DNA from 2 places in the Pseudoalteromonas sp. A3 genome. Region 1 is predicted to be linked to the other one. Evidence: predicted binding sites of a transcription regulator. Region 1 holds the regulator's gene; the other holds the start of a gene.
What was found. Region 1 encodes MetJ, which represses methionine synthesis genes. Its sites were predicted from a motif close to TAGACGTCTAGACGTCTA; they were not measured.
Positions count from the first base shown of each region.

Region 2: the regulator MetJ is predicted to act here: its motif matches at 2,365-2,382, upstream of metA (homoserine O-acetyltransferase MetA).

Region 1 is NZ_JAPCKL010000003.1:555,243-560,918, forward strand. Features, by position in the region: gene metL (bifunctional aspartate kinase/homoserine dehydrogenase II) at 1-108, opposite strand, end outside; gene metB (cystathionine gamma-synthase) at 115-1,362, opposite strand; gene metJ (met regulon transcriptional regulator MetJ) at 1,631-1,951, shown strand; gene OIZ54_RS08555 (malic enzyme-like NAD(P)-binding protein) at 2,013-3,254, opposite strand; gene rpmE (50S ribosomal protein L31) at 3,775-3,990, opposite strand; gene priA (primosomal protein N') at 4,223-5,676, shown strand, end outside.
Region 2 is NZ_JAPCKL010000005.1:131,086-136,761, reverse strand. Features, by position in the region: gene metH (methionine synthase) at 1-269, opposite strand, end outside; gene OIZ54_RS11090 (homocysteine S-methyltransferase family protein) at 278-1,351, opposite strand; gene metA (homoserine O-acetyltransferase MetA) at 1,341-2,288, opposite strand; gene ettA (energy-dependent translational throttle protein EttA) at 2,523-4,196, shown strand; gene OIZ54_RS11075 (PilZ domain-containing protein) at 4,316-4,672, shown strand; gene OIZ54_RS11070 (histone deacetylase) at 4,735-5,643, shown strand; gene OIZ54_RS11065 (helix-turn-helix domain-containing protein) at 5,666-5,676, opposite strand, start outside.

The sequences.
Region 1 (5,676 bases):
CACGCAATCGCCAGGCTGTGTGTGGCCAATAATTATTTTTGCCACACTTTGATAGCGCTCGCCCGAGCTTAAGCTCGAGCCGCCAAATTTATGTACACTTTTTACCATACTCAATCACCACAAAGCTGGATGAGCAGCCTGCTGCTTTACATCACCATTGGCATTGCCCGCAGCTTTACCAACACGCCCTACATTTTTATTTTGCCCAGGTTTAACTAGGTTAAATACACGTTCAAAATCAGCCAGTAGGTCTTCTACATCTTCAATACCGACCGAAATACGAATTAGCGTATCGCCCACACCCGCCTCTAAACGTGCTTGAGCTTCCATACCTGCGTGAGTCATGGTCGCAGGATGACAAATTAAACTCTCAACCCCACCTAACGATTCTGCTAAGCTAAATTCTATAAGGCTTGTTAAAAACGCCGCAGCATCATCCACATCGCCTTTAATATCAAAACTAACCATACCGCCAAACCCAAGCTGTTGGGCTTTAGCAAGTGCATGTTGAGGATGCGATTCAAGGCCTGGGTAGTAAACTTGGCTAACATACTCAGAGCTTTCTAGGTATTTAGCAATTGCCAGGGCATTTTCTTGGTGCTGTTTTAAACGCACATTTAAAGTACGTAAACCACGTAACGTTAAATAGCTATCAAATGGTGCGCCGGTAATACCAATGTTATTGGCCCACCAAGCAAGCTCATCACCAAGCTCTTGTGTAGCAGCAACAACTGCACCGCCTACAACATCAGAATGGCCGTTTATATATTTAGTGGTTGAGTGCACAACAATATCTACGCCAAACTTAATTGGGTTTTGTAATGCCGGTGATAAAAAGGTGTTATCGGCGGCCACTAATGCACCGCACTGTTTTGCTATATCCGTCACGGCTTTAATATCCGTTAGGCGCAGCACAGGGTTACTTGGTGTTTCTATCCAAATTAATTTAGGTTTAATGGTTAAAATTTGTTCTAGGCTTTCTGGTTTAGTTAAATCAAGCACTTTAAGTTTAAGCAAGCCGCGCTTTTCTAACGACGTAAATAAACGGTAGCTGCCGCCATAACAATCGTGAGGAATAACCAATGTATCATTGTTATTTAATAACTGTGTGGCTAAGTGCACTGCTGCCATGCCCGTAGCAGTAATAATTCCGCGTGCGCCACCTTCAAGCTCTGCTAGAGTGTCAGCTAAAATATCGCGATTAGGATTACCACTGCGTCCATAGTCGTATGCGCGCTTAGTATCAAAATCGGCAAACGAATAAGTCGTCGATAAATAAATTGGCGGTACAACGGCGCCATGATGTTTATCGGCATCAACCCCATTTCGTACAGCAATGGTTGCTTTGTTTTTTTCGCTCATATTCGTCACCTGATTAATTTGGATGTTTAGACGTCTAAAAGAGTAAGTTATCCATTATAATAAGTCAAAGCTTTTAAAGCTCTAGATGGCTAAAAATAACAGATGTGTAAAGCTTCAATGAGGCTGTATTTACTATTACAGCCAGCTTATTAAGATAGATTGCTATCTATTATTTGACTATCTTTTTTAAAACGATAGAATTTCACGCATATTTACACGCTTTTTACGCCGTGTGAGAAATTAATAATCTGAGGCAACGATACATCTTATGGCTAAATGGAATGGTGAGTATATTCACCCATACGCAGAACACGGGAAAAAATCAGAGCAAGTTAAAAAGATCACCGTTTCGATCCCGCTAAATGTATTAAAAGTATTAACTGATGAGCGTACACGTCGTCAAATAAACAACCTGCGTCATGCAACAAACAGCGAGTTACTATGCGAAGCGTTTTTGCATGCCTTTACAGGCCAGCCATTACCTAATGATGATGACCTACGTAAAGATAACGCAGAAAAAGTACCTGAAGAAGTTAAAAAAATAATGCAAGAAATGGGTTTAGAAGTGCCTATTTTAGACGAAGAATAAAACGTCTTTTTAAACAAAAAAACCTCAGCATGCTGAGGTTTTTTTGTTTCCGCGCTATATATTACGCCATATAATTTTCCGGTAAGTCAATTTGTGCCACGCCCGACTCAACAGCAGCAATAGCAACCGCCTTGGCTATACGTGGTAATAAACGCGGGTCCATCGGTTTAGGAATAATGTAATCAGCACCAAATTCGAGCTTTTCTACACCCGCTGCTTTTAATACTTGCTCAGGCACTGGCTCTTTAGCAATACTACGAATAGCTTCGACAGCGGCTATTTTCATTTCATCGTTAATTGCGCTTGCACGTACATCAAGTGCACCACGGAAAATAAACGGGAAACATAAAACATTATTAACTTGGTTAGGGAAATCAGAACGCCCCGTTGCCATAATTAAGTCTTTACGTGCACTGTGCGCAAGCTCAGGTGCAATTTCAGGATCTGGATTTGAACATGCAAACACCACTGGCTTATCGGCCATTAGTTTTAGATCTTCAGGTGCAAGTAAGTTAGGACCCGATACACCTACAAACACATCAGCATCAGCAATTACATCTTGTAGAGTACGTTTATCTGTATTGTTAGCAAAAAGCTGTTTGTATTCGTTTAAGTCATCGCGGCGAGTATGAATAACCCCTTTGCGGTCTAGCATATAAATATGTTCGCGCAGTGCACCACACTTAATTAACAGCTCCATACAAGCAACCGCTGCAGCGCCTGCACCTAAACATACAATAATGGCATCTTCTATTGATTTGCCCTGCACTTCTAAGGCGTTAAGCATACCTGCTGCAGTTACAATAGCGGTACCGTGTTGGTCATCATGAAAAACCGGAATACTGCAACGCTCAATAAGTGCTTTTTCAATTTCAAAACACTCTGGCGCTTTAATATCTTCTAAGTTAATACCACCAAACGTGTCGGCAATATTAGCCACTGTATTTATAAAGTCTTCGGTAGTGCGATGCTTAACTTCAATATCAATAGAATCTAGGCCAGCAAAACGTTTAAATAAAAGCGCCTTACCTTCCATAACAGGTTTAGAGGCTAATGGCCCTAAATTACCCAAACCTAAAATTGCCGTACCATTACTGATCACCGCAACCATATTACCTTTACCGGTATATTTATATGCATTGGCTGGGTCTGCTGCAATTTCGCGCACAGGCTCTGCAACACCAGGGCTGTATGCTAATGCTAAGTCTTGCACCGTTTCGGCTGGTTTTGTTAGCTCAATGCTGATTTTGCCTGGAACGGGGTGAGAGTGGTAGTGTAATGCTTGTTCACGAAAATCTGACATAACGCGATGGTATCCTGCAATTTAAGTTAAGTGAGAGGGAGTATGGGGCTAAGATACTCTTATTATTTTTAAATTCCAAGCAATATCAGGTCTATCCTGTTATATGCTATATCCGTTAATTTTAAGTGATTTATCAGCAACTTCGCTAAAAGTTATCAATATTAAACAAATAAAAATTCATTCAAAAAGTGCTTTTTGAGGTTCATTTTGCCCTGCCAATATTTTTCTAAAATAGCAGAATATTAAAATAGTAAAATGCACCAATATGGCGCGTTTATCACCGTTAAAAACAAATATCGCCACGATAAGCACTTTTAGCAGCTTGGTTAAAAATTAACGTATAAAAAATATAGAGAAGAATTGTGAGTTTGTCTGCAAAGGTTTATGCATATTCAGAATAAGAACAGGAAATAGTTATGCACACGTAGTACGGCAACAATCGGTAATTTTTTAGTAAAAATGATGAATTTTAGGCACAAAAAAAGCACCCGAAGGTGCTTTTTTTACTAAACAGCAATAATTACTTCTTGCTGCTAAGTGCACCGAAGCGCTTGTTGAAGCGATCAACACGGCCGCCAGTGTCTAAAATCTTTTGCTTACCAGTGTAAAACGGGTGACACGCAGAACATACGTCTAGGTGAATGTCTTTACAAAGAGTAGAACGAGTTTCGAATTTGTTTCCGCATGAACATGTTGCAGAAATTGCTTCGTACTTAGGGTGAATACCTTCTTTCATAGGAACCTCTAGTTAAGGCCGCATCGCTCTCCAAACCCGAAGTCTGGCACCATACGTCGTTAAAACAAATTTATAGGCCGCGGATTTTATCCAACTAGCTTGCCCCGCACAAGCTTTAATTACGCTTTTTGCCAAAAAAGTAACCAACCAGCGCTACCGCATCCATTTCTATGTAGGTTTTTAGCCTTATTTTTAGTACATTAAGCTATTACCCTTTATCACATGAGTTGTTATGCGTTTTGTTGAAGTTGCTATTAAAGTTCCGTTACCACGCACCTTTGATTATAAAATAGATGAACAACTCATCTCGCCCTCGGCGCCTATTATGCCAGGGATGCGTGTTTTAGTGCCTTTTGGCAATCAAAAGAAAGTAGCGGTTGTTCTTGCTCTTAAAACGCATACCGACGTGCCCGATAACAAAATTAAAGCGGTTACTGAGGTTATTGACCAAACCCCTATTTTATCATCACAGCATTTAGAACTGCTTAGCTTTACTGCACGCTATTATTGCTATCCGCTCGGCGAAACCATACACATTGCGCTGCCAGGTGCGCTTCGCCAAGGTGAAAACCCAGATAAAACCAGCATTAACATGATTAGCCTTACCGAAAAAGGCGCAAAGGTTCCATCATTAAAAGCGAAAACTCAGCTAAATTTATTAAAGCAACTCGCGCAATCGGGTAAGTCGTCGATAACCGAGCTAAAAGCGCTCGGCTTTAGTAAAAAAACAATAGATGCCTTAATAGATAAAGAGCTTATAACCCAAAGCATTGAGCATGATAATCAATGGCAAAGCGTTGCGCCCACAGTCGGCACCAAGCCAGTACTAAATAAAGAGCAAGCCGTAGCGTGCACTACAATAAATCAAAGTGTTGGCTTTAAGAGCTTTTTATTAGAAGGTGTGACAGGCAGTGGTAAAACCGAAGTGTATTTACAATGCCTAGAAGAAGTCCTTAAACGTGGCGAGCAAGCCTTAGTGCTGGTGCCTGAAATAGGCTTAACGCCACAAACTGTTAACCGATTTCGTCGTCGCTTTCCCGATACGCCAATTATGCTATGGCACTCTGCCCTAACCGATAACGAACGCTTGCAAACATGGCGTTTTTGCGAAAAAGGCAGCTGCGCAATTGTAATAGGTACCCGTTCGAGTATTTTTCTACCTTTTTTAAAATTAGGAATGATAGTGGTTGATGAAGAGCATGACTCTTCATTTAAACAGCAAGATACCTTACGCTACCACGCACGCGATTTAGCCGCTTATCGGGCATTTCAGCACAAAATACCGCTTATTTTAGGCAGTGCCACCCCTGCGCTCGAAACACTGCACAAAGCTATAAACAACAAATACCAACTTTTAAGCCTTACAGAGCGCGCACAAACTGCAACCGATAATCAGTTTATGTTGCTCGATATGAAAGGCCAGCCCGACCAAGCCGGTATTGCACACGCAAGCCTTGCCACTATGCGCCAACATTTAAACCGTGGTAAGCAAGTTATGGTGTTTTTAAATCGTCGTGGCTTTTCTCCTACGCTAATTTGTCACGAATGCGGTTGGCTGAGTGAGTGCAATCGCTGCAGCACCAGCGCAACCTTTCATAAAGCCATTGGCCAAATGATTTGCCACCACTGTGGTGAGCAACACCCAGTACCTCACCAGTGTCCTGATTGCGGTAGCACACAAATTTT
Region 2 (5,676 bases), on a different contig from region 1:
CATTTAGAGGAGTCGACCATAATGGGCACTTTAGAAATATCGGGCTCTGAGGCAATTAAGTTTAAAAACTTAACCATGGCCGCTTTTGAGTCCAACATGGCTTCGTCCATGTTTATATCAATAACTTGGGCGCCGTTTTCTACTTGCTCGCGGGCAACATTCAGGGCGGTCTCGTAATCTTCTTCCATGATTAAGCGTTTAAACATGGCAGAGCCAGTTACGTTGGTACGCTCGCCAACATTGGTAAATACTGCAATTTGCTGGGTCATGTTGGCTCCTAGTTTAAGTTACAGGCTTCAAGGCCTGATAAACGCATGCGAACATCAAGCTCTGGCAATGCGCGAGGTTTTACCCCTTCAAGCCCTTTGGCAAACGCACGAATATGCGCAGGCGTTGTGCCGCAGCAACCACCAACAATATTTATAAAGCCCGATTTGCCCCAGTCTATAATCTCTTTCGCCATGTCCTCTGCTTCTAGGTCGTACTCACCAAATTCGTTAGGTAAACCTGCATTTGGGTGTACTGAGGTAAATGTTTCGCATACGCGCGAAAGCTCTTCTACGTATTGGCGAAGTAAATCTGGCCCTAGGGCGCAGTTAAGGCCTATAGAAAGCGGCTTAATATGGCGAATAGAGTTATAAAATGCTTCGGTGGTTTGCCCCGAAAGCGTACGCCCAGAGGCATCGGTAATTGTGCCCGAGATCATTACAGGTAATGTGCGCCCTGCTTGCTCAAACGCTTCTTCTACTGCGAATGAGGCCGCTTTTGCATTTAGCGTGTCGAAAATGGTTTCGATAAGTATTAAATCAGCGCCGCCTTCCATTAATGCAAGAGTAGACTCAACATAGGCAGTAACCAGCTTATCAAAGGTAATATTGCGATAACCAGGGTCGTTTACATCTGGCGAAATTGAGCAGGTTTTAGAGGTTGGCCCTAACACACCGGCTACATAGCGTGGTTTTTCTGGGTTTTTAGCGGTGAACTCGTCACATATTGCGCGTGCGAGTTTGGCCGACTCTAAGTTTACCTCACGGCTTATGCTTGCCATGTCGTAATCTTCCATCGAAATGGTGGTTGAGTTAAAGGTATTGGTTTCAATAATGTCTGCACCGGCGGCTAAAAAGCTGCGGTGTATATCGGTTATTAACTCAGGTTTTGTAAGGCTTAATAAATCGTTATTGCCTTTAATTAGTACGTGCCAGTCTTTAAAGCGCTCGCCTCGGTAGTCTTCTTCTTCAAGCTTGTGAGTTTGGATCATGGTGCCCATGGCGCCATCTAAAATTAAAATACGCTCTTTTAATGCTGCGCTTAATTCGCTGTGTTTATTATTGTTTTGCACGTTATTCGGCATAGTTGTTAGTCCTCACATCTTGGCTAACTAAATTAATATCATAAGGGGTCGTTTGGTACACGTAGTAATTTAACCAGTTCGAAAACAGCAAAAAAGCATGGCTTTGCCACGTTTTTGACGGCTTTTTGCTTGCATCGTTATCTGGAAAATAGTTTTCGGGTTTTGGCGCATCAGGGCTTTTTTGTAAATCGCGCTCGTACTCTGCTTTTAATGTGTCGGCATCGTATTCTGGGTGGCCGGTTATAAACACTTGGCTGCCCGACTTATTTTTCATTAAGTAAGCGCCTACTTTTTCAGAGCCTGCCAGCACGACTATATCGTCGCAGGCATTTATTTTATTTATATCTATGTGGCCATAACGTGAGTGCGGCACTAAAAAGGTGTCGTCGAAGCCACGAGTAAGTGCCCCGTGATCAAAGTAACACTGGTGAGTAAACACACCACAAAGTTTATCTTCTTTTAAATCGCGTTTTAAATTGTAACGATGGTACAACGCGGCATGCGCCGCCCAGCACGAAAACAGCGTAGAGGTAACGTGCTGCTCTGCCCAATCAATAATCACTTTTAGCTCATCCCAGTACGCAACATCGTCGTATTCAAGGTGTGCAAGTGGCGCGCCGGTAACAATTAACGCATCGTAGTTATTGTCTTTCACTTCTGAAAAATAACGGTAAAAGGTATCTAGGTGCTCTTCTGAGTTGCTACTGCTGCGGTGCGTATCTAGGCGCAATAGCTCTACATTTACTTGCAAAGGCGAATTTGCAAGCAAACGAATAAACTGCACTTCGGTTTCTACTTTATTAGGCATTAAATTTAAAATAGCCAAACGCATAGGACGAATTTCTTGCGTTTTTGCGCGACTTTTTGGCATTACAAACACGTTTTCTTCACGTAAACGGGCAATAGCCGGTAGCTCGTCTTTCACTGTAATTGGCATATTTTTTACTCCTACTCATAAAAACCGAGAATTTATACGCTCTCATTATGAACAGTATGCTAAAAATATCAACCTCTAGATGTATAGATGTCTAAATGAAATTTATTCATGATTTTATACTTTATCAACCTGCAGCCATTAGCGCTTTAAAACCCGCCATTCGTTGACTGTTTCACCCGTGAGCCACTACAATACAACATTGAAATTTTTATTATTATTTGAAGGCTTTCCTCCATGGTTTTACCTGATAAGTTTATATTCTCGATGAGTCGAGTATCTAAAGTTGTGCCACCTAAGCGCACAATTTTAAAAGATATTTCGTTGCACTTTTTCCCTGGCGCTAAAATTGGTGTGCTAGGTTTAAATGGTGCTGGTAAATCTACATTACTTCGCATTATGGCCGGTGTTGACCAAGACTTTGAAGGTGAAGCCCGCCCTCAACCTGGCACTAAAATTGGTTACTTACCGCAAGAGCCTGTGCTGGATGAAAGCAAAACAGTACGCGAAATAGTTGAAGAAGCTGTTGGCGAAGTAAAGCATGCCCTTAACCGCCTTGACGAAGTGTACAACGAGTACGCAATGGAAGACGCTGACTTTGACGCCCTAGCAAAAGAGCAAGGCGAGCTTGAAGCAATCATTCAAGCGCACGATGGTCACAACATCGATAACGTTTTAGAACGCGCTGCTGATGCACTTCGTTTACCTGAGTGGGATGCTAAAATTGAGCACCTTTCAGGTGGTGAGCGCCGCCGTGTTGCTATTTGTCGTTTATTACTCGAAAAACCAGATATGCTTATTCTCGATGAGCCTACTAACCACTTAGATGCTGAGTCGGTTGCTTGGCTTGAGCGCTTCTTACATGATTACGAAGGCACTGTTGTGGCGGTAACGCATGACCGTTACTTCCTTGATAATGTAGCTGGCTGGATACTAGAGCTTGACCGTGGTGAAGGTATTCCGTGGGAAGGTAACTACTCTTCTTGGCTTGAGCAAAAAGATGCGCGCTTACAACAAGAGCAAAAATCTGAAAAAGCACGTCAAAAATCAATTGCTCAAGAGCTTGAGTGGGTACGTTCAAACCCTAAAGGTCGTCAAGCTAAGTCTAAAGCGCGTATGGCGCAGTTTAGCGAGCTACAGCAGTCTGATTACCAAAAGCGTAACGAAACTAACGAGCTATTTATTCCACCTGGTCCGCGTTTAGGTGACCAAGTGCTTGAAGTTAATAACTTACGTAAGAGTTTTGGCGATCGCGTATTAATCGACGATTTAAGCTTTAGTATGCCAAAAGGCGCGATTGTGGGCATTATCGGTGCCAATGGCGCGGGTAAATCAACCCTATTTAAAATGCTAAGCGGCGAAGAGCAACCAGATAGCGGCAGCATTAGCGTAGGTGAAACTGTAGAGCTTGCAACGGTTGATCAGTTCCGTGGCAACATGGACGAAAGCAAAACTGTATTCCAAGAAATATCTGACGGGCAAGACGTGCTAAAAATTGGTAACTTTGAGTTCCCAAGCCGTGCATACGTTAGCCGCTTTAACTTTAAAGGTAACGATCAGCAAAAGTTTGTAAAAGACTTATCAGGTGGTGAGCGCAACCGTTTACACCTTGCTAAGCTTTTAAAAGCGGGTGGTAACGTAGTACTACTGGATGAGCCAACCAATGACCTTGATGTTGAAACACTTCGCGCCCTTGAGAACGCTATTTTAGAGTTCCCAGGCTGTGTAATGTGTATATCGCATGACCGTTGGTTCCTCGACCGTATTGCAACACATATTTTAGATTACCGCGACGAAGGCCAAATTAACTTCTTTGATGGTAACTACACTGAATACGAAGAGTGGCTTAAAAAGACCTTAGGCGCAGAAGCTGCACAACCTAAGCGTATTAAGTATAAAAAAATTGGTTAATTGTTAACTGATATAACAAACCCTGCATTTATGCGGGGTTTTTTTATGCCATTTTTTATCGCTATGGGCTATTTCCCGCTATGCTTGATTTAAATATTACAATAAAGGCAACTCGTTTTATGGAAAATCGACGTCAGTTCTCGCGTATTCTTTTTTCAACCGCGGCCCAATTAGAATTTGCAGGAGAGAGCTACCCATGCAAATTACTCGATGTATCTTTACATGGCGCACTCATTACTAAATGCGCGGCGTTTAGTGGCACAAAAAATAGCGAAGCCACCTTGCGCTTTACCTTGCCACAAAGCGATATAGAAATAAAAATGGAGGTGTTTATTTGCCACATAGAAGATCAACACATCGGCCTTAATTGCCACCATATAGATATAAACAGCATTACCTATTTAAAACGGTTAGTTGAACTTAATTTAGCCGATGAAAAATTACTTCATCGCGAGCTTGCCTCATTGATTGAATAGCGGCAATAGACTCCCTTAGCTAAGTTTATTACCATAGCGCAAACTTTATTATTGATACGGTTATGCGCCTAAACCCTCACTTACCTTTGGTCTATCACAGTAATTATTCGTTTAGCTTTGACCCTAAGCACCGATTTGTAATGAGTAAATTTGCTCATTTATATGAGCAGGTTAAAGGTTTAGGCATTGCAGGTAATAATTTAGTAGAGCCTATTTTGGGCTCCCCTGAACCACTTGAACTGGTACACTGCGAAAACTACATTCACGATTTATGGCATAACCGTCTAGACGAAAAAGCCATGCGCCGCATTGGCTTACCTTGGTCGCAACCGCTAATGAACCGTACATTCACCGCCCCACAAGGCACGTTACAAACTGCACGCTTAGCATTAAAGCATGGCTTAGCCTGTCATTTAGCAGGCGGTACACACCATGCACACACTGATTTTGGCTCAGGTTTTTGTATGGTGAACGACTTAGCCTTTACCGCGCAAACATTAATACAACGCGGTGAAGTGACCAACGTGCTCATTTTTGATTTAGACGTACACCAAGGCGATGGCACAGCTGCAATGCTTGCGCATCAGCCGTATGCGTATACATGCTCTATACACTGCGAAAAAAACTTCCCGTTTAGAAAATCCCCCAGCGATTTAGACATAGGCCTTGCTAACAATATGCAAGACGCAGAATACTTAGGCATTGTGGATGATACGCTGCAGTTTTTACTAAAAGAGCTCAACCCCGATTTAGTCCTATACGATGCGGGTGTAGATATTTGGCAAGACGATGGCTTAGGCAAACTAGATATAAGCTGGGACGGTATTAAACAGCGTGACCATTTAGTGTTTAAGCGCTGCCTTGAACATAACACCGCTATTGCCAGTGTTATTGGTGGCGGCTACGACAGAGACCATACGCGTTTAGCGCAGCGCCATGCAATAGTGATTGAGCAGGCTGCTGGTTTTTAACAGAAGTATTAACCTGTGCGCTTTATACTTTTA